DNA from 4 places in the Streptomyces sp. NPDC028928 genome. Region 3 is predicted to be linked to each of the others. Evidence: riboswitches for the same ligand, from Rfam matches in the RefSeq annotation. Region 3 holds a riboswitch; each other region holds the start of a gene.
The links. A riboswitch is a leader RNA that binds a small molecule or an ion and turns the genes downstream of it on or off. The one in region 3 is predicted to bind cyclic di-AMP.
Positions count from the first base shown of each region.

Region 1: another riboswitch for cyclic di-AMP. It lies ahead of ACZ4U1_RS39715 (M23 family metallopeptidase); the one in region 3 lies ahead of ACZ4U1_RS11120 (transglycosylase family protein).
Region 2: another riboswitch for cyclic di-AMP. It lies ahead of ACZ4U1_RS34925 (transglycosylase SLT domain-containing protein); the one in region 3 lies ahead of ACZ4U1_RS11120 (transglycosylase family protein).
Region 4: another riboswitch for cyclic di-AMP. It lies ahead of ACZ4U1_RS33655 (M23 family metallopeptidase); the one in region 3 lies ahead of ACZ4U1_RS11120 (transglycosylase family protein).

Region 1 covers NZ_JBVHVI010000028.1:2,956-7,956, forward strand. The annotation lists gene ACZ4U1_RS39705 (tyrosine-protein phosphatase) at 1-47, opposite strand, end outside; gene ACZ4U1_RS39710 (alpha-galactosidase) at 219-2,291, shown strand; cyclic di-AMP (ydaO/yuaA leader) riboswitch at 2,561-2,754, shown strand; gene ACZ4U1_RS39715 (M23 family metallopeptidase) at 2,760-3,674, shown strand; gene ACZ4U1_RS39720 (SGNH/GDSL hydrolase family protein) at 3,824-4,609, shown strand; gene ACZ4U1_RS39725 (TetR/AcrR family transcriptional regulator) at 4,680-5,001, opposite strand, start outside.
Region 2 covers NZ_JBVHVI010000018.1:144,316-149,316, reverse strand. The annotation lists gene ACZ4U1_RS34935 (LolA family protein) at 1-52, opposite strand, end outside; gene ACZ4U1_RS34930 (polyprenyl synthetase family protein) at 309-1,319, opposite strand; cyclic di-AMP (ydaO/yuaA leader) riboswitch at 1,843-2,024, shown strand; gene ACZ4U1_RS34925 (transglycosylase SLT domain-containing protein) at 2,028-2,513, shown strand; gene ACZ4U1_RS34920 (HAD family hydrolase) at 2,552-3,370, opposite strand; gene ACZ4U1_RS34915 (FAD-dependent oxidoreductase) at 3,493-4,695, opposite strand; gene ACZ4U1_RS34910 (carboxylate--amine ligase) at 4,853-5,001, opposite strand, start outside.
Region 3 covers NZ_JBVHVI010000003.1:449,564-454,564, reverse strand. The annotation lists gene ACZ4U1_RS11130 (FtsB family cell division protein) at 1-228, opposite strand, end outside; gene eno (phosphopyruvate hydratase) at 348-1,637, opposite strand; gene ACZ4U1_RS11120 (transglycosylase family protein) at 1,946-2,629, opposite strand; cyclic di-AMP (ydaO/yuaA leader) riboswitch at 2,634-2,809, opposite strand; gene ACZ4U1_RS11115 (transglycosylase family protein) at 2,993-4,060, opposite strand; gene ACZ4U1_RS11110 (cytochrome P450 family protein) at 4,229-5,001, opposite strand, start outside.
Region 4 covers NZ_JBVHVI010000017.1:33,568-38,568, reverse strand. The annotation lists gene ACZ4U1_RS33665 (M16 family metallopeptidase) at 1-791, shown strand, start outside; gene ACZ4U1_RS33660 (M16 family metallopeptidase) at 788-2,176, shown strand; cyclic di-AMP (ydaO/yuaA leader) riboswitch at 2,406-2,566, shown strand; gene ACZ4U1_RS33655 (M23 family metallopeptidase) at 2,579-3,334, shown strand; gene ACZ4U1_RS33650 (GntR family transcriptional regulator) at 3,533-4,219, shown strand; gene ACZ4U1_RS33645 (HPr family phosphocarrier protein) at 4,468-4,749, opposite strand; gene ACZ4U1_RS33640 (bifunctional acetate--CoA ligase family protein/GNAT family N-acetyltransferase) at 4,928-5,001, shown strand, end outside.

The DNA of each region.
Region 1 (5,001 bases), on a different contig from region 3:
CGCACTCCGGCCAGCTCCGGTTCGGTCGACGGGACCTGCTGCGTCACGGGGGCTCCTCCCGGTCGGTCGCCGCCGTCGCGGCTCGTCGGCGGGCGCTCAGACGACCATACGGCATCGATTTCCTCGGGCAATGAGTTGTCCACAGGCATGGACACAAGGAGTCACGCCCTTGATGATGTTTGCACTTGCGCGGATCTGTTGGCACCTGTGAGGTCTCGATGGTGGACATCGCCGAAGACGGTCGTACCTGGCTCCTGTCGGGCCCCGGCAGCAGCTACGCGCTGCGTCTCACCGAGGCGGACGAGCTGCTCCACCTGCACTGGGGCCCACGGATCGCTCTCGCCGACGCCGAGGCGCTCGCGGAGCGCCCGCTGCCCGGCTACTGGCCCTTCGAGTCCCCCCTCGACGGCCGCGAGGAGTACCCGGTCGAGGGCGGACCCCGCTTCGTCCGCCCCGCCCTGTCCGTCCGCACCGAGGAGCGGCGCGGCACCGCGTGGCGCTTCGTGTCGTGCGACACCGAGGGCGACGAACTGCGGCTGAGCTTCGACGACGACGGCGTGGGCATCACGCTGCACTACCGGATGCGCGGCGACGTGGTCGAGCGCTGGGTGACCGTCGAGAACAGCGGCCACGGGCGCGTCGAGCTGCTGCGGGCCGACGCGGCCACCTGGACCCTGCCCGACCGCGAGGGCTGGCGGCTCTCCCAGCTGCACGGCCGCTGGGCCGCCGAGTCACGGCTCACCGCAGCGCCCCTCACCTACGGCGAGAAGGTCATCGGCAGCCGCCGCGGCCACACCGGCCACCAGCACCTGCCCTGGGTCGCCCTGGACACCGACGCCACCGAGGAGCGCGGCGAGGTCTACGGCTGTGCCCTCGGCTGGTCCGGCTCCTGGCGCATCACCGTCGCCCAACTCCCGGACGCGCGCGTGCAGATCACCGGCGGCGCCGGCTACGACGACTCGGGCCTGCTGCTCCTCGCGCCCGGGGAGTCATACACCACCCCGGTCTTCGCGGGCCTGTGGAGCGACGGCGGTTTCGGCGGCGCGAGCCGCGCCTGGCACGCCTACCAGCGCGCGTACGTCATCCCGGAGGCCGAGCGGGACCGGCCCGTGCTGTTCAACTCCTGGGAGGCCACGTTCTTCGACATCTCCGAGGAGCAGCAGCTCGCCCTCGCCCGCCGGGCCGCCGGGATCGGGGTCGAGCTGTTCGTGGTGGACGACGGCTGGTTCGGGGCCCGCACCAGCGACCGCGCCGGCCTCGGCGACTGGACGCCCAACCCCGACCGCTTCCCGCACGGCCTGGGGCCCCTCGCCGACCAGGTGCACGGCCTGGGCATGCAGTTCGGCATCTGGGTGGAGCCCGAGATGGTCAACCCGGACAGCGACCTGTACCGCGCCCACCCCGACTGGGTGCAGTACCAACCGGGACGGAAGCGGACGGAACTGCGCAATCAGCTCGTGCTCAACCTCGCGCGCGAGGACGTCCAGGAGTACCTCTGGGAGCAGCTGGACGCCCTGCTCTCCAGCGCCCCGATCGACTATGTGAAGTGGGACTTCAACCGCTGCTTCACCGACGCCGGCTGGCCCGGGGAGCCGTACCCGCAGCGGCTGTGGGTGGACCACGTCCGCGCCCTCTACGCCCTGCTGGACCGGCTGCGCGCGGCTCACCCCCAGGTCGCCTTCGAGTCCTGCTCGGGCGGCGGCGGCCGGATCGACCTCGGGGTGCTCAGCCGCACCGACCAGGTGTGGACCTCCGACAACACCGACCCGCTGGACCGGCTCGCCATCCAGCACGGCTTCACCCAGATCCATCCCGCGCGCGTGATGGCGGCCTGGGTCACCGACAGCCCCAACGCCCAGCTCAACGGCCGGGTCAGCTCACTGCGCTTCCGGTTCGTCAGCGCCATGGCCGGCGTGCTCGGGGTCGGCGGCGACCTGACGGAGTGGAGCGCGGAGGAGCTGGCCGAGGCCCGGCGCTGGGTGGAGCTGTACAAGGAGATCCGCCCGGTCGTGCAGCACGGCGAGCTGTACCGGCTGCGGCCACCGGCGGGCGGTCTGAGCGCCGTCCAGTACCTCCGGGGCGAGGAGACCGTCGTCCTCGCCTGGCTGCAGGCGCAGCGCCATGGCGAGCCGGTGCCGGCGGTGCGGCTGCGCGGGCTCGACCCGACAGCATCGTACGAATGCCGCGAAACGGGTGAAGTTCATCGAGGCGCCGTCCTGCTGCACCACGGAATGCGCACAGGGCTGAAGGGCGACCTGGATGCGACGGTTCTCCGGCTGCGCCGCATCTGAGCTTTCTGTCCGAATTGACGCCTTCCTTCCAACTCGCTGCGGAATGAGGGCCCCTGGAGGAGTGCGGCGTGAGGAGCGTCATATCCGTGACCGTGCGTCGCGCGTCATGTCCACGTAATGCTGGGCTTGAAAAGGGGAATTGAAAGGAGCCGGGCGCGGGAATTCACGCTGAGTGACCACGAATTCCCGCATTCGATCAGCCGCGAGAGGAACAACGGGAAACGGCTGCTTGTTTCGCCGTGTCCTGCTCGCTTACGTTCCGAACCAATCCGGACGGAACGCCGAATCCTGCCGCCGCCCGGACTCCCCACACATGACCCGCGTCGGCAGGAGCGGGGGACCCACCAGGTAAGACTGCCTGTCCCGGTCTCCGCGACAGGCTAGGGGTGCAGCCGTGTCACGCACGGCCGGGCAGCTCCAGCCCGAACCCGACAGCTGACCTCGCAGGCGCCGGAGAGGAATTGCGCCATGCCTGCCAAGGGTAAGCACCGACGTCCCAAGACCCCGCGTTTTTCCCGCTCCCTCGCCGTCGCCGGAACCGGCGGAGCCGCCCTGGCCCTCCCGCTCATCGGGACCACCGGAGCGCACGCCGCGACCCTCGCGCAGCCCGTTTCCGGAACGGCCGTGCAGTCCCTTCCGAACACCGCGCAGCAGACCGCCGCCAAGCAGGACGCGGGCGTGCGCACCTACACCGTGCGCAGCGGCGACTGCCTCTCCGAGATCGCCGAGGAGCAGCGGGTCAGCGGCGGCTGGCAGCGGCTCTACGACGACAACCGGCAGGCCATCGGCGCCGACCCGGCGCTCATCCACCCGGGCCTGAAGCTCAGCCTCGGCGCGAAGGCCGCGCCGGCCCGCACCGGGTCCGCCGCCCCCGAGCCCGCCCGGACCTCGCCGACCTCGCAGACTTCGCAGACCTCCCAGTCTTCCGAGTCCTCCCAGTCCTCCGGGTCCGGCTCCGCGCAGACCGCCTCCGCCGGCTACACGCTGCCGGTGGCCGGCGCCACCATCGGCACCGGCTACCACGTCGCCGGCAGCATGTGGTCCAGCGGCTACCACACCGGTGTCGACTTCGTCGTCCCGACCGGCACCTCCCTCAAGGCCGTCGCCGCGGGCACGGTCGTCTCCGCCGGCTGGGGCGGCGCGTACGGCAACCAGGTCGTCCTCAAGCTCGAGGACGGCCACTACGCCCAGTACGCCCACCTCTCGCAGCTCTCCGTCTCGGCCGGCCAGAGCGTGACCGCGGGCCAGCAGGTCGGCCTGTCCGGCGCCACCGGCAACGTGACCGGACCGCACCTGCACTTCGAGATCCGCACCACGCCCGACTACGGCTCGGACGTGGACCCGGTCGCCTACCTCCGCGCACACGGAGTCGCCGTCGGCTGACGCCCGCCCTGCCTATTCCTGGCTTGGCAAATTATTTAAGGGTGTCTCATCTCACCGTTCGTCAACCCCTGCCTACGGTCGCGTAAGTCACATCGGAAGGTGAATCATGGTCCGACGTGGCAGACGATTCGAAGAATGACAACACATCAGTGATCGGGTCGTACGTGGCGGTGGGGGACAGCTTCACCGAGGGCGTCGGCGACCCCGGGCCCGACGGGGCGTTCGTAGGCTGGGCCGACCGCTTCGCGGTGCTGCTCGCCGACCGGCGCCCCGAGGGCGACTTCCAGTACACCAACCTCGCCGTGCGCGGGAAGCTGCTGGACCAGATCGTGGCCGACCAGCTCCCCAAGGCCGTCGAACTCGCTCCGGACCTGGTCTCCTTCTGCGCGGGCGGCAACGACATCATCCGTCCCGGCACCGACCCGGACGAGGTGGCCGAGCGCTTCGAACGGGCCGTGGCCCGGCTGACCGAGGCCGCCGGCACGGTGATGGTGACGACCGGCTTCGACACCCGGGGCGTCCCGGTGCTCAAGCATCTGCGCGGCAAGATCGCCACCTACAACGGACACGTCCGGGCCATCGCCGACCGGTACGGCTGCCCCGTCCTCGACCTGTGGTCCCTGAAGTCCGTGCAGGACCGCAGGGCCTGGGACAGCGACCGGCTGCACCTGTCGCCCGAGGGACACACGCGCGTGGCGCTGCGTGCCGGGCAGGTCCTCGGCCTGGAGGTACCGGCCGACCCGGAGCAGCCGTGGCCGCCGCTGCCGCCCCGGGGCACCCTGGAGGTCCGCCGCGACGACGTCCACTGGGCCCGCGAGTTCCTCGTCCCCTGGATCGGGCGGCGGCTGCGCGGCGAGTCCTCCGGGGACCATGTGACCGCGAAGGGCACGCTGTCGCCGGACGACATCAAGATGCGCATCGCCTCCGTGGCCTGAGGCCGCCGCCCGCGCCCCGCCCGCGCATCCCGCATGCGCGGTCCGGGGTCGGGCGGCGCTCCGGGGGGCGTCACGCCCCCCGTTCGGTCAACGCCTTCCGGTCCAGGCCGAGTTCGCGCGCCAGGGCGTCGTCCACCCACTCCTGCGCCCGCGACCGGGCCACTGCGCCCGGGTACGACGTCAGCTGCACCGCCAGCCCGTCCAGCAGCGCGGTCAGCCGCAACGCCGTACCGGCCGGGTCCGCGCAGGCGAACTCACCGGCCGCGACGCCCTCGGCGATGACCTCCGCGATCGCCGCCTTCCACTGCTTGTCCAGTTCCCGGGTGACCTCCCGCAGGGTGGGCTCGCGCAGGGCCACGGCCCAGCCCTCGATCCACAGCCGCCAGCCCTTG
Region 2 (5,001 bases), on a different contig from region 3:
GGGTCTCGTCCTGCGCGGCGTCCACTGCGTCGTCGGATTCGTACGGTGCCATGTGTGCCTTACCTCCGTCGTCGGCGGCGGCTGTCCTCACGCTGGTCCACTGGTCCACCCTGAGCCGCCATTCTCACCCGAATCGGTGAGGAGTGGTGATTTCCGTGGTATCCATCTGACCAAATCGGCCGTGAGGAAGCGTCAGCCCACGGAGCCAACTCCGGGTCCACCTGCGGTATGACACGCGGCGCCGGTATCTCCACCCGACCCGTAGGGGTCGTGTGGGACGCCGTCGCCCGTACGGGTTGCCGGCCCGGTCAGCCGGCGCGGTGCACGACCGCGTCGCACAGCTCCGTCAGGGCCGCCTTGGCGTCGCACTCGGGCAGCGGGGCCAGCGCGGCCCGCGCCTCCTCCGCGTACCGGACGGTGTCCCGGCGGGCCTGCTCCAGCGCGGGGTGCGCGCGCAGCGCGGCCAGCGCCTCGGCGTGCCGGGCGTCGTCGCTGAGGTCGGAGTCGAGCAGTTCGCACAGCGCGACGTCCTCGGGCAGGCCCAGCCGGGCGGCCCGCTCGCGCAGCCGGAGCACGGGCAGGGTCGCGATGCCCTCGCGCAGGTCGGTGCCCGGGGTCTTGCCGGACTCGTGGGAGTCGGAGGCGATGTCCAGGACGTCGTCGGCGAGCTGGAAGGCGACCCCGAGCCGTTCGCCGTACTGGGTGAGCACGTCGACGACCCGCTCGCCGGCGCCGGACATCATCGCGCCGAACCGGCACGAAACCGCCACCAGGGAGCCCGTCTTGCCGCCGAGCACGTCCAGGTAGTGCTCGATCGGGTCGCGCCCGTCCGAGGGGCCCGCGGTCTCCAGGATCTGGCCGGTGACGAGCCGTTCGAACGCCAGGGCCTGCACCCGGACCGCCTCGGGGCCGAGGTCGGCGAGGATCTGGGAGGCGCGGGCGAAGAGGAAGTCGCCGGTGAGGACCGCGACGGAGTTGCCCCAGCGGGCGTTGGCGCTGTCCACGCCGCGCCGTACGGCCGCCTCGTCCATGACGTCGTCGTGGTACAGCGTGGCCAGGTGGGTCAGCTCCACGACCACGGCCGACGGCACGACGCCCGGCGCGTAGGGGTCGCCGAACTGGGCGGCGAGCATCACGAGGAGTGGCCGGAAACGCTTCCCGCCGGCCCGCACGAGGTGCTGCGCGGCCTCCGTGATGAACGGGACCTCGCTCTTGGTGGCTTCGAGCAAGCCTTCCTCGACAGCCGTCAATCCGGCCTGGACATCGGCTTCCAGAGCCTGGTCCCGCACGCTCAGCCCGAACGGCCCGACGACGGTCACGAGGGGTCTCCTGTCTGCTGGTGTCTGCTGGCGATTACACGGTTTGTCGATAGGTCGCTGCCATCACTCAAGTCAGCGTATCCGGTCCTGTTTCGATCACCGATAGCGCCCACCGGTCCAGCCCGGGCGGTACCGGTTCATGATCAACATGGATTTGATCACACAGTAAGAACGGACATTTATTGACTTAACAGCAATACGGGCACTGTGTCGCAACCTCTCCACACCCTCTCCTCTGTCACCTTAGGCGCGAATCCCCCTATTCCCCCATGCCCGATTTGAAGCGATTTGCTATTTCGTGAATTGGGTCACGCGCCCCGTATACCCGGCCCACCCCCCGCAACCCCCTCGACCCCTTGCCGCGCAAGCGAGTTGAGGGTTGGCAATCGCAAAGGATCAAGCACCCCATACGGCGTCGATCAAGGTCAAATCGCACGTTCTATGAATCCGGTACTTGTTCCCGACATGTGCTCTCGCATACGTTCCGGGCCGTCGGGCGGACGCCGAATCCTGCCGCCGCCCGCATAACCCATCGACGAACTCATTCGTACGGCAGGAGCGGGGGACCCCAGGAAAGCCGCCGGGCCGGTCGGCACACGCCGCACCGGTACGGCTAGGGGTGAAGCCGTGCCTCTTCGGGGCGCGGCCGGGCACCTCCCCGCCCGAACCCGACAGCTCACCTCGCAGGCGCCGGAGAGGAACGTCCCCATGTCCGCTGCCGTTCAGCACCGCCGTACCCGGAACAGCCGCCTCGTCCGCGCCCTCGTCGCCGCCGGCACCGGCGTCGCCGTGCTCGCCCTGCCGCTCATCGGCGCGACCAGCGCCTCCGCGGCCACCGACACCACCACGGCGGCCACCACCACCGCCGGATACCCGAACAACCTGGACGGCTGGATCCGCGAGTCGCTCGCGATCATGGCCGAGAAGGGCATCCCGGGCACCTACAACGGCATCTACCGCAACATCATCCGCGAGTCCTCGGGCAACCCGAACGCCATCAACCTGTGGGACTCCAACGCCGCCAAGGGCATCCCGTCCAAGGGCCTGCTCCAGGTCATCGACCCCACGTTCAACGCGTACCACGTCGCCGGAACCTCGTTCAACATCTACGACCCGGTCGCGAACATCACCGCCGCCTGCAACTACGCGGCCGCGCGGTACGGGTCGATCGACAACGTGTTCGGCGCGTACTGACCTGCTCCGGCCGACCGGTCATCACGGCCGGTCGGTCATCACAGCCGGTCGGCCGGGAAGAGTCCTTCGAGGACGACGGCGATGCCGTCGTCCTCGTTCGACAAGGTGATCTCGTCGGCCACCGCCTTCAGTTCGGGGTGCGCGTTGGCCATGGCGACACCGCGCCCGGCCCAGTCGAACATCGGGATGTCGTTGGGCATGTCGCCGAAGGCGAGGGCCCGGTCGGCATCCACCCCGAGCCGCTCGGCGGCCAGCGCCAGCCCGGTCGCCTTCGTCACCCCCCTCGGCTGCAGCTCCACGGTCCCCGGCCCCGACATGGTGACCGTCGCCAGCGAGCCCACCGCCGAGCGGGCCACGGCCGCCAACTCGTCGTCCGACAGGGAGGCGTGCCGCAGCAGCACCTTGCTGATGGGCTCGCACCACAGGTCGTCCCGCCGGCCGACGCGCACCGCGGGCAGCGTCGGATGGGGCATCCGGTACCCGGGCTCGATCAGCGTGAGCCCGTCCACGCCGTCCTGGTCGACCGCCGCGTAGACCTGCCCCACCTCCGCCTCGATCTTGCCGAGCGCGGTCTCGGCCAGCTCCCGGTCCAGCCGGACCGACCACAGCAGACGGCCGGTCCCGGCGTCGTAGACCTGCGCCCCCTGCCCGCACACCGCGAGCCCCGTGCAGCCGAGGTCCGCCAGCAGCGGCCGGACCCGTGGCGCCGGGCGGCCCGTCACCACCAGATGCCGGGCGCCGGCCCGCACCACCCGCGCGAGCGCGGCGAGCGACCGGTCGGAGACGGTGTCGTCGCCGCGCAGCAGCGTTCCGTCCAGGTCAGTGGCGATCAGTGCATATGCCGGGGAGGGTGCCATGATCAGAGAATACGGACACCGCGCCCCGCCGACTCACCTGTCATTACACGCACTTACGTGCTGTACGGCCCCAAGTTGCGCCCACGGACGCCCCGATGAGAGTGCCGCCGTGGGCCCCGGACTCAACTGTGGGCGGCGGCCAGGTGCTTCGCCAGGCGCGGGGAGGCGAACTCCGTACCGCAGACGAAGCGCATCACCGGCCCGTACGACGACGCCGCCGGCAGGCCGGTGAAGTACAGACCGGGCACGGAGGAGACGTAACCGGGGCCGAGCCGGGGGGTGCCGCGGCTCACCGCGAGCCGGGTGCGCAGCTCGTGGCCGAGGAAGTCCATCGCCGCGATGTCGACGCGGTAGCCGGTGGCGGCGATGACGTGGTCAGCGGTGAGCTGCTCGGTACGGCCGCCGTGGGTGCGGACGGTGAGCACCGGGCTGCCGCCGCGGGCCTCGGCGCTGACCACCCGTTCGACCTCCTGCACCCGCACCCCGCTCTCGAAGCGCTCGCGCAGCCACCAGGCGCCGAGCGGGCCGAGGACCCGGCGGACCAGATAGTGACGGGCGGGCTCCGGCAGGAACCGGTACGGGTGCGGGTAGTAGCTGAGTGCCCACAGCGACCAGGCGCGGCCGAACGGGGACTGGGGGCGGAACCTCGGCTGGTCCCAGGGCGCGGCACCGAAGGCGACCCGGCCGCGTCCGCGCGCGACCACGCGCACGTGTGCGCCCGCCTCCGCCGCGAGCGCCGCCGTCTCCAGCGCGGACTGGCCGGCGCCTATGACGATCAGCTCCTTGCCGGCGAACCGGCCGAGGTCGTGGTGCTGGGCGCTGTGCGAGACCGGGCCGGTCGGGGCGGGGCCGTCGGCCGCCGCTCCCGCCAGCTCGGCCGGCAGGTGGGCCAGCCCGGACAGGCCGGTGGCGACGACGACCGCGCGCGCGGTGAACAGCTCTCCGGAGTCCAGCTTGAGTTCGAAGCCGCCGCGGCCGTCACGGTCGACGGAGACGACCCGCACCCGCTCCAGGCCGGGGACCAGGCTGCGCTGGAACCACTCCCCGTAGGCGATGAAGGTCTCCACCGGGATGATGTCCTCGTCGGTCACCAGGCGGCGGATGCCGGCCGCGTCGCAGTAGTCGGCGAGGGTGTGGCCGGGCTGGGGGCAGTCGAGGTTGGAGGCGGCGGGCGTCGACTTCAGGAGCATGCCCTCGGGCATGTGGTCGCGCCAGCTCACCATGGGGTCGCCGAAGACGCGGACGGGGATGCCGCGCGCCCGCAGATGGGCGGCGGTGGACAGGCCGAAGGGCCCGGCCCCGATGACTGCAACCGGTCGGATCACGAAGTCCCTCCCCAGGACACGGTGCGCCACGCTGGCGTGGCTTTTGCCTACTTCGTGGTGGTCGTTGCCTGCTTCGTGGTGGTCGTTGCCTGCTTCGTGGTGGTCGTCGCCTGCTTCGTGGTGGTCGTCGCCTGCTTCGTGGTGGTCGTCGCCTTCTTCATGAGGTGCTGCCGCCGCGGCGGCTGGTCCGCCACAGTTGATAGAGGTGCTTCGCGCCCGGGCGCACGAAGCGGGCGAGCATCGTGACGAACGGGAGCGGGTCGTCGCCCGCCAGCCAGGCCAGCTCCGTCCCGCTCGCCTTCGCCG
Region 3 (5,001 bases):
CTGGAGGTCGGCGATCTCCGCGCGCTGGGAGACGTACTGCCGCATCGGGTAGGCGAGGGCGACGACCAGGGAGCAGAGCACCAGCGCGAGCAGCGCCGCGCGGCCGGTGAGCCGCGAGCGGCGGGCCTGCCGCTTGGTCTGGGAGCGGTAGACCCGGGCGGCCGTCTGCTCGCCGAGCAGCCGCAGCCTGGTCGCGGTGGAGAACCGGTCACGGTCCTTCACTGCCATCTTCCCCGCCTCCCGTTCACACACGCGCGTACGTCCCCGGACACGGTACGGGACCGGGTACGGGGACGTACGTACGACTGGCTAAGGCTTAGCCCAGGTTGGCTCAGCCCTTGCTGTGCCTACTGGTTCGCAGAGCGGAACCGCGGGAAGGCGCTGCGGCCGGCGTACACCGCGGCGTCGTCGAGGATCTCCTCGATGCGCAGCAGCTGGTTGTACTTGGCGACGCGCTCGGAGCGGGCCGGGGCGCCGGTCTTGATCTGGCCGCAGTTGGTGGCGACGGCCAGGTCGGCGATGGTGACGTCCTCGGTCTCGCCGGAGCGGTGGGACATCATGCACTTGAAGCCGTTGCGCTGGGCCAGCTCGACGGCGTCCAGGGTCTCGGTCAGCGAGCCGATCTGGTTGACCTTGACCAGCAGGGCGTTGGCGGCGCCCTCCTCGATGCCCTTGGCCAGGCGCTCGGGGTTGGTGACGAACAGGTCGTCGCCGACGAGCTGGACCTTGTCACCGAGCTGGGCGGTGATGGTCTTCCAGCCCTCCCAGTCGTCCTCGAACAGCGGGTCCTCGATGGAGACCAGCGGGTACGCCTCGACCAGCTCGGCGTAGTACTCGGTCATCTCGGCGGCCGTGCGGTTCTTGCCCTCGAAGACGTACGAGCCGTCCTTGTAGAACTCGGACGCGGCGACGTCGAGGGCGAGGGCGATCTGCTCGCCGGGGGTGTAGCCGGCCTCCTTGATCGCCTCCAGGATGAGGTCGAGGGCCTCACGGTTGGAGCCGAGGTTCGGGGCGAAGCCGCCCTCGTCGCCGAGGCCGGTGGACAGGCCCTTGTTCTTCAGGACCTTCTTCAGGGTGTGGTAGACCTCGGTGCCCCAGCGCAGGGCCTCGGAGAAGGACTCCGCGCCGATCGGGGCGATCATGAACTCCTGGATGTCCACGTTGGAGTCGGCGTGCGAGCCGCCGTTCAGGATGTTCATCATCGGCACCGGGAGCAGGTGCGCGTTCGGGCCGCCCAGGTAGCGGAAGAGGGGCAGGTCGCTGGCCTCGGAGGCGGCGTGGGCGACGGCGAGCGAGACGCCGAGGATGGCGTTGGCGCCGAGCGAGCCCTTGTTGTCGGTGGCGTCCAGGTCGAACATGGCCTGGTCGATCAGGCGCTGCTCGGTGGCGTCGTAGCCGACCAGCTCCGGGCCGATCTGCTCGATGACGGCGAGGACGGCCTTCTCGACGCCCTTGCCCTGGTAGCGGTTCGGGTCACCGTCGCGCAGCTCGATGGCCTCGAAGGCGCCGGTCGAGGCGCCGGACGGAACGGCGGCACGACCCGTGCTGCCGTCGTCGAGGCCGACCTCGACCTCGACCGTGGGGTTGCCTCGGGAGTCCAGGATTTCCCGGGCTACGACGACGTCGATGGACGGCACGAGCATCTCCTTCTTGGATGTGACGCTGGAAGTGCGGGGCTGGTGTGCCTTGCGCCTAGAGCCTAACCGTCCCGGGGGCGTCGGCCACCGACCGACCGTCCCGTGGACATGCCGACGGTACCTTTTGTTTCTGCCCGAAACAAAGGGGGGCGGGGCACTCCGGGCAGAAAAAACCCCGCCCCGGTGCGTACGGGGGAACACGCACCGGGGCGGGGGGCCCGTGGGGACGGGGGGTGGCCCGCACGGGGTCCGGGGGGCCTGCACGGAGGCCGTGGGGGCCTGCACGGAGGCCGTGGGGGCCTGCCCGCTTACTTCAGGTGGAGCTGCTGGCCCGGGTAGATGAGGTTCGCGTCCTCGACGATGTCCTTGTTCAGCTCGAACAGCTTCTCCCAGCCGCCCTTGACGCCGTGCTTCTCGGCGATGGTGCTGAGGGTGTCACCCGCGACGACCTTGTACTCGCCGTCGCCCTTCTTGACCTTCTTGCCGGTCGGGGTGGTGACGGTCTTGCCCGCCGACGGGGCCGTCCGCGTGGTGGAGCGGGAGGCGGACTGCTCGTCGGTGGAGCGGGTGGTGGTGCTGGTCGAGGCCGAGGGGGCGCTCGGGGCGGAGCCGTTGTACGGGGTGCTGGACAGGCCCGTGCCGCAGACCGGCCAGGCGCCCTTGCCCTGCGCGGCGAGGACCTTCTCGGCGACGGCGATCTGCTGCGACTTGCTCGCCTTGTCGGCGGTGGCGGCGTACTGCGTGCCGCCGTACGCGGCCCAGGTGGAGGCGGAGAACTGCAGACCGCCGTAGTAGCCGTTGCCGGTGTTGATGGACCAGTTGCCGCCGGACTCGCACTGGGCGACCTTGTCCCACTCGGCGGAGGTGGCGGCGGAGGCGTTGCCGGCCGCCATCAGCGGGGCGGCGACGGCCGCGCCGGTGACACCGGCGAGCGCGAGGACGCGGGTGGCCTTGGACGGACGGCGGTGCTTGCCCTTGCCGGTAAACAGCATGGATCGATCCCCTCACCGACGCCTGCGAGGTGAGCTGTCGGGTTCGGGCCGGTTGAGTTGCCCGGCCGCGCTCCCGCTTGCGCGGAAGTCGCGGCTTCACCCCCAGCCGGTTCCAGCCTCAACTGCTGGTCCCGGCACTTACCTTGGGTCCCCCGCTCCTGCCTACGGCGCTTGACGCGACGACTGTTCCCGGGCAACCGCTGGCAGGATTCGGCGTTGCGGATGCCGGGGCTCGCGGTGACGAGCGGCCTTGACCGTAGACACGCGCCGCGCGGAATTTCAAAGACGATCAGGGCTTCTGAGACTCATCCCACACTTTCGCCAAACCGGACATTACGGCGTTAAGTGGGGCGTCAACTACCGCTACTTCGCGCCCGTTTCACCCACGACGTCCAGTGTCTGACCGGCGGTGATGCGGTTCGGGTCGGACCCGATGGCCTTCTTGTTGTCCGCGTAGAGCGCGCGCCACCCGCCGTCGACGTCAAGGGAGTCGGCGATGGAGGCGAGGGAGTCGCCCTGACGGACGGTGTACGTGTCCGTTCCGCGCGATGCGTGCCGACCCGAAGAGTTGGGGTTCTGACCGTTTGTCACGCTTTCGTCCGCGCTCGCCCCGCGGTGGCGTCCGCCACCGAGGGCGCCGGTGTCGACCAGGCTCCAGGAACCGGCGGCCTGCTGCGGGTTGTTCTCCACGCCGGCGTCCGGGGTGGCCGTGGGAGAGCTGTCGGCCCCCTGGGAGTCCCCGGTGCCCGGCGTGGTGGACTTGTCGGACTTGGGGGTGTTGGTCCCCGTGGAGCCGGTGTCCGTACCGGCGTCCTTGCCCGGCTTGCCGCCCGGCGTGGTCGCCGGGTCCGTGGAGGAACCGGCGCCGGAGCCGGAGTCGGCGTCGGATCCGGTACCGGTGGAGGACGGCGAATCCGGCGAACCGGACGTGCCGGACCCTTCGGAGGTGTCGGAGCCGCCGGAGGTGCCGGACTTCTCGGGCGATCCGGACGAGCCGCCCGAACCACTCTCGTCGTCGGAGCCGCCGACGCCCGTGTCGACGTCCACGGAGCCCGAGTCGGTGGTCAGGCCGGACAGCAGGGCGCAGGTGGCCCACGGCGTGGTGCCCTTGTCGGCGAGGATCTTCTCGGCGACGGCGATCTGCTGGTTGCGGCTGGCCTGGTCGGGGCTGGCCGCGTACTGCCCGCCGCCGTACGTGTTCCAGTCCTCCTGGGAGATCTGGAGGCCGCCGTAGTAGCCGTTGCCGGTGTCCGCGCTCCAGGAGCCGCCGCTCTCGCACTCGGCCACCTTGTCCCACGTGCCGCCGTCGGCCGCGCTGGCGCTGGCCGCGCCGAGGAGCGGGATGGCGATGGCGGAGCCGGTCACTCCGGCCGCGACGAGGAGCGCCGGGGCCTGACGGGGGCGACGGTGTCGACCGTTCCCGGAGAGCATGCAGAAGCCTTTCGAGCGACAGCAGGGCCGGCGCGGCGGATGGAGCCGGTCGCCGCGCTGATGGGTGAACGTATCGGCAGACGATCACTTGTCACAAGTTCATGCCGCGCAGATCACGTGAAGATCACAGAGTTGAACGTCTGTCATCTTCCTCTGCAGGGCCTGTGTTCAGGCGGTGGGCGTGAACTCGACCGGCAGCGTGCGCAGGCCGCGCATGATGAGTCCGCCGCGCCAGCGCAGCTCGGCCGGATCGGCGGCGAGGCGCAGGTCGGGCAGGCGGGTGAGCAGGGTGGCGAGCGCGGTCTGGCCCTCCAGGCGGGCGAGCGGCGCGCCGAGGCAGTAGTGGATGCCGTGGCCGTAACCGAGGTGCTGGTTGTCGCGGCGGCCGAGGTCCAGCACGTCCGGGTCGGCGAACCGCTCCGGGTCCCGGTCGGCGGCGGCGAGGACGACGAGCACCGGATCGCCCGGCGCGATGTCCTGCCCGCCGATGGTGAGCGGCTCGGTGGCGAACCGCCAGGTGGCCAGCTCCACCGGGCCGTCGTAGCGCAGGAGTTCCTCGACCCCCGTTTCCAGGAGCTCCCGTTCGCCCCGGGCCAGGGAGTTCTGCAGCCGCGCGCGCTGGTCGGGGTGGGTGAGCAGGGCGTAGGTGCCGTTGCCGATGAGGTTGACGGTCGTCTCGAAGCCGGCGAAGAGCAGGATGAAGGCCATGGCGGCGGCCTCGTTCTCGGTGAGGTGCTCGCCGTGGTCGGAGGCGCGGATGAGGCCGGAGATCAGGTCCTCGCCGGGCGTGGGCGCGGCGGGCAGCGCCTCGCGCTTCTTGTGGATCAGCTCGGCGAGGTAGCCGCGCATCTTCTTCACCGACCGGGCGACCCCGCCCCGGGGCCCACCGCCGTGCCGGATCATCATGCCCGCCCAGTCCCGGAAGTCGTCCTGGTCCTCGC
Region 4 (5,001 bases), on a different contig from region 3:
TGCTCTCCGTGGTCGGCGACATCGACCCCCAGCAGACCCTCGCCTGGATCGAGAAGTACTTCGGCTCGATCCCGTCCCACGACGGCAAGCCCGCCCCCCGCGACGGCTCCCTGCCGGACGTCATCGGCGAGCAGCTGCGCGAGGTCGTCGTGGAGGAGGTCCCGGCGCGCGCCCTGATGGCCGCCTACCGGCTCCCGCACGACGGCACGCGCGCGTGCGACGCGGCCGACCTCGCCCTGACCATCCTCGGCGGCGGCGAGTCCTCCCGCCTGTACAACCGCCTGGTGCGCCGCGACCGCACGGCCGTCGCGGCCGGCTTCGGCCTGCTGCGCCTGGCCGGCGCGCCCTCCATGGGCTGGCTGGACGTGAAGACCTCCGGTGACGTCGAGGTGCCGGTCATCGAGACCGCCATCGACGAGGAGCTGGCCCGGTTCGCCGCCGAGGGCCCCACGCCCGAGGAGATGGAGCGCGCCCAGGCGCAGCTGGAACGCGAGTGGCTGGACCGGCTCGGCACGGTCGCCGGCCGCGCCGACGAACTGTGCCGCTACGCCGTCCTGTTCGGCGACCCGCAGCTCGCCCTGACCGCCGTCAAGCGCGTTCTGGAGGTGACCCCGGAGGAGGTCCAGGAGGTCGCCAAGGCCCGCCTGCGGCCCGACAACCGCGCGGTCCTGGTCTACGAGCCCAAGTCCCCGGAGGCCGCCCCGGACGCCGAGGTCCCCGAGGACCCGGAGCAGGAAGCGACCGTGGAGGCGGGCCGCTACGAGACCGAGAACGAGGAGACGGCCAAGTGACCCAGCTCGCCACCATGGACTTCCACCCCCAGCCGCAGCCCGGCGAGGCCAGGCCGTGGGCGTTCCCGGCGCCCGAGCGCGGCACCCTCGACAACGGCCTGACCGTGCTGCGCTGCCACCGCCCCGGCCAGCAGGTCGTCGCCGTCGAGGTGCTGCTGGACGCGCCCCTGGACGCCGAGCCGGCCGGCCTGGACGGCGTCGCCACGATCATGGCGCGGGCCTTCTCGGAGGGCACCGACAAGCACTCCGCCGAGGAGTTCGCGGCCGAGCTGGAGCGTGCGGGCGCCACCCTGGACGCGCACGCCGACCACCCCGGCGTCCGGCTCAGCCTGGAGGTCCCCGCCTCCCGCCTGGCCAAGGGCCTCGGCCTGCTCGCCGACGCCCTGCGCGCGCCCGCCTTCGCCACGAGCGAGGTCGAGCGGCTGGTCCGCAACCGCCTGGACGAGATCCCGCACGAGCTGGCCAACCCCTCCCGCCGGGCCGCCAAGGAACTCTCCAAGGAGCTCTTCCCGGCCACCTCGCGCATGTCCCGGCCGCGCCAGGGCACCGAGGAGACGGTCGAGAAGATCGACGCGGCGGCCGTGCGCGCCTTCTACGACCGCCATGTGCGGCCCGCCACGGCCACCGTGGTCGTCGTCGGCGACCTGACCGGCGCCGACCTGGACGCGCTGCTCGGCGACACCCTGGGCGCCTGGACCGGCACCCCCGGCGAGCCGCGGCCGGTGCCGCCGGTGACCGCCGACGACACCGGGCGCGTGGTCATCGTGGACCGGCCCGGCGCCGTCCAGACGCAGCTGCTCATCGGCCGGATCGGCCCCGACCGGCACGACCGGGTGTGGCCCGCCCAGGTGCTCGGCACGTACTGCCTCGGCGGCACCCTCACCTCCCGGCTGGACCGCGTCCTGCGCGAGGAGAAGGGCTACACCTACGGCGTGCGCGCCTTCGGGCAGGTCCTGCGGTCCGCGCCGGAGGGCACGGGCGCGGCGATGCTCGCCATCAGCGGCTCCGTGGACACGCCGAACACCGGTCCGGCGCTGGACGACCTGTGGAAGGTGCTGCGGACCGTCGCGGCGGAGGGCCTGACCGACGCCGAGCGGGACGTCGCCGTGCAGAACCTCGTCGGCGTGGCGCCGCTGAAGTACGAGACCGCGGCGGCCGTCGCGAGCACGCTGGCCGACCAGGTCGAGCAGCACCTGCCCGACGACTTCCAGGCGACGCTGTACCAGCAGCTGGCCGCCACGGGCACGGTGGAGGCCACCGCGGCCGTCGTGAACGCCTTCCCGGTGGACCGCCTGGTGACCGTCCTCGTCGGCGACGCCGCCCAGATCAAGGCACCGGTCGAGGCGCTCGGCATCGGCGAAGTCAGCGTCGTCGCCGCGGAGTAGCCGCACAGCGGCACGCGCGCGTGGGGCCCTGCTGACCTACGGGTCGTCAGGGCCCCTGCTGGTCCCTCGCTCTTCCACGGTGTCCCTCAGATGCCCGTTTTGGGGCGGAGGTTGCCTGTCTGCCCTGTGGGATGCGCTACAAAAGCCCGGATCCGTTTGAGGATTGAAAGCGGGCCGCCGTAGCGTCGTCCGGGCTGTTCGTCAGGCAGTGCGCCGCACCCGCGGCACCGGACAGTCATCGCCGAGTCCCCGTACGGCGCGAGCCAGGGGAGCCGGGGACCCACCGTCCCTGGGGTGAATCGGGCGCCCGCGCGGCTGCGAGGGGGTCCGTAGGAGACCTTCCTGCTCCGAACCCGTCAGCTAACCCGGTAGGCGAGAGGGAAGGAAAGGACCAGCCACTACATGGCGTTCATGTGCGCCACCGGGAAGCACCGCAAGCCCGGCCGGGTCAAGCGGACCACGGCCCAGGCGGCCGGCGTCGCGGCCCTCACCACCACCGGCGTGATCGGCACCCTCGCCGCCTCCCCGGCGCTCGCCGCCGAGAACTCCACGGAGCAGACCGGCCTCGTCCCCGTCCTCACCGTGACCGAGGACGTCCCCGAGCAGATCGACGCGCAGGCCGCCGCCCAGCAGCAGGCCGCCGAGCAGAAGGCGGCCGAGGAAGCCGCGGCGAAGGCCGCCGCCAAGCGGGCCCAGGAGATCCGGGCGGCCAAGGCACGTGCCGCCCGCGAGGCGGAGCGCAAGCGGCTGAACACCTTCGTCGCCCCGATCGCGCACTCGTACGTCTCCACCGCCTACCGGGCCAGCAGCTCCCTGTGGTCCTCCGGCTCGCACACCGGCATCGACTTCCACGCGGCCAGCGGTACGGCCGTGCACGCGGTGGGCTCGGGCACGGTCGTCTCCACGGGCTGGGGCGGCGCGTACGGCAACCAGATCGTGATCCGGATGGCCGACGGCATGTACACCCAGTACGGGCACCTGTCGTCCATCGGCGTCACGGTGGGCCAGAAGGTCGTCCCCGGCCAGCAGATCGCCCTGTCCGGCGCCACCGGCAACGTCACCGGCCCGCACCTGCACTTCGAGGCGCGCACGACCCCCGAGTACGGCTCGGACGTCGACCCGGTCGCCTACCTCCGCAAGCACGGCGTGAACATCTGACGCCCACCGCACGGCTGTCCGAAGCCCCGGCTCACCGAGCCGGGGCTTTCGCCGTTTTTCGCAGCGTCCGCCGGATGTGCTGACCAAAAAATATCCATGGATTACCGCCTGCCGTCGGAAATTGCGGCTCATTGGAATAGAGTCACGGAACACGCGTCCATCGTCGGCGTTTCACGGGGATTAAGGCGGAGGTCGGTCATGCGTATTCCGGCGCACTCGGTGTGCACGGCGATCCGGGACGACATCGTCGCCGGTGTCTACGAGCGCGGCAGCCGCCTCACCGAGGAAGTCCTGGCCCGCCGGTACGGCGTCTCACGCGTCCCCGTGCGCGAGGCCCTGCGCACCCTGGAGGCAGAGGGCTTCGTGGTGACACGCCGGCACGCGGGCGCGTGCGTGGCCGAGCCGACCGAGCAGGAGGCCGCCGACCTGCTGGAGATGCGGATGCTGCTGGAGCCGCTGGGCGCCGCCCGGGCCGCCCAGCGGCGCACCGAGGCCCATCTCAAGGTGCTGCGCGGGCTGGTCCGGCTGGGCCAGGAGCGGGCCAGGAGGGGCAGCAGCGAGGATCTCCGGTCGCTGGGCGGCTGGTTCCACGAGACGCTCGCCCAGGCCTCCGGCAGCCCCTCGCTGACCTCCATGCTCACCCAGCTGCGGCACAAGATCGCCTGGATGTACACGGTGGAGGTGCCGGTCAGCCCCGTGGAGTCCTGGACGGACCACGGCGCGATCGTGGACGCGGTGGCGCGCGGGGACGCCGAGCGCGCGCGGGCGCTCACCACGCTGCACGCCGAGCGCGCGACGGGGGCGCACCGGCTGCGCTTTTCCGCGGCCGGGGAGCGTGTGAGGACTTCGCAACACGCCGTAAACATCTCGGGCCCGCGGCATTAACACGGGCGCCGTATACAAAGAAGAGTTATTCGGAGTGGGGGGCTTTCTGCTGCCCGAATTCACCCTGCCGAATTCACCCCTGCCGTTTCCTGCCATCCCCCGTAATTCACGAGGGTCCATACGGCGAAGCCGCGCCGCCCCGAAAGGCGAACGCGGCTCCGGCGCTCTGCGCGATGGCTCGCTCTGCGCGATGGCTCGCTCTGCGAGATGGCTCGCTTCGTGCGATGGTCGCTCGTGCGATGGCTCGCTCAGACGGTCTCGGGCAGCTCCTCCAGGCCCTCGGAGACCAGCTTGGCCAGACGGTCGAGGGCGGCGTCCGCACCCTCGGCGTCGGAGGCGAGGACGATCTCCTCGCCACCCTGGGCGCCCAGGCCCAGGACGGCCAGCATGGAGGCCGCGTTGACGGGGTTGCCCCCGGCCTTGGCGATCGTCACCGGGACGCCTGCGGCCGTGGCGGCTCGGACGAAGATGGAGGCGGGGCGGGCGTGGAGGCCCTCGGCCCAGCCGACGTTGACGCGGCGCTCAGCCATGTGTTGCTGCCCTTCGGTGTTCAGGGTTGTCTAGACCAGTTTCCCACATCGTGAAGCGTGCCCGGAGAGGACCTTCGTCCCCTCCGGTGTGGCGCCGGACCGCGGCCTCGGTCCGGCTCTTTCGTCCTCCACAGACTGCCTCGCGCCGTTGTCGGACGCGAGCCGTACTCTGGGGCCCATGCAGACCTCGGCGGACCGGCAGGACCGGTACCAGTACCCCGCCCACTGGGAGGCGGACGTGGTGCTGCGCGA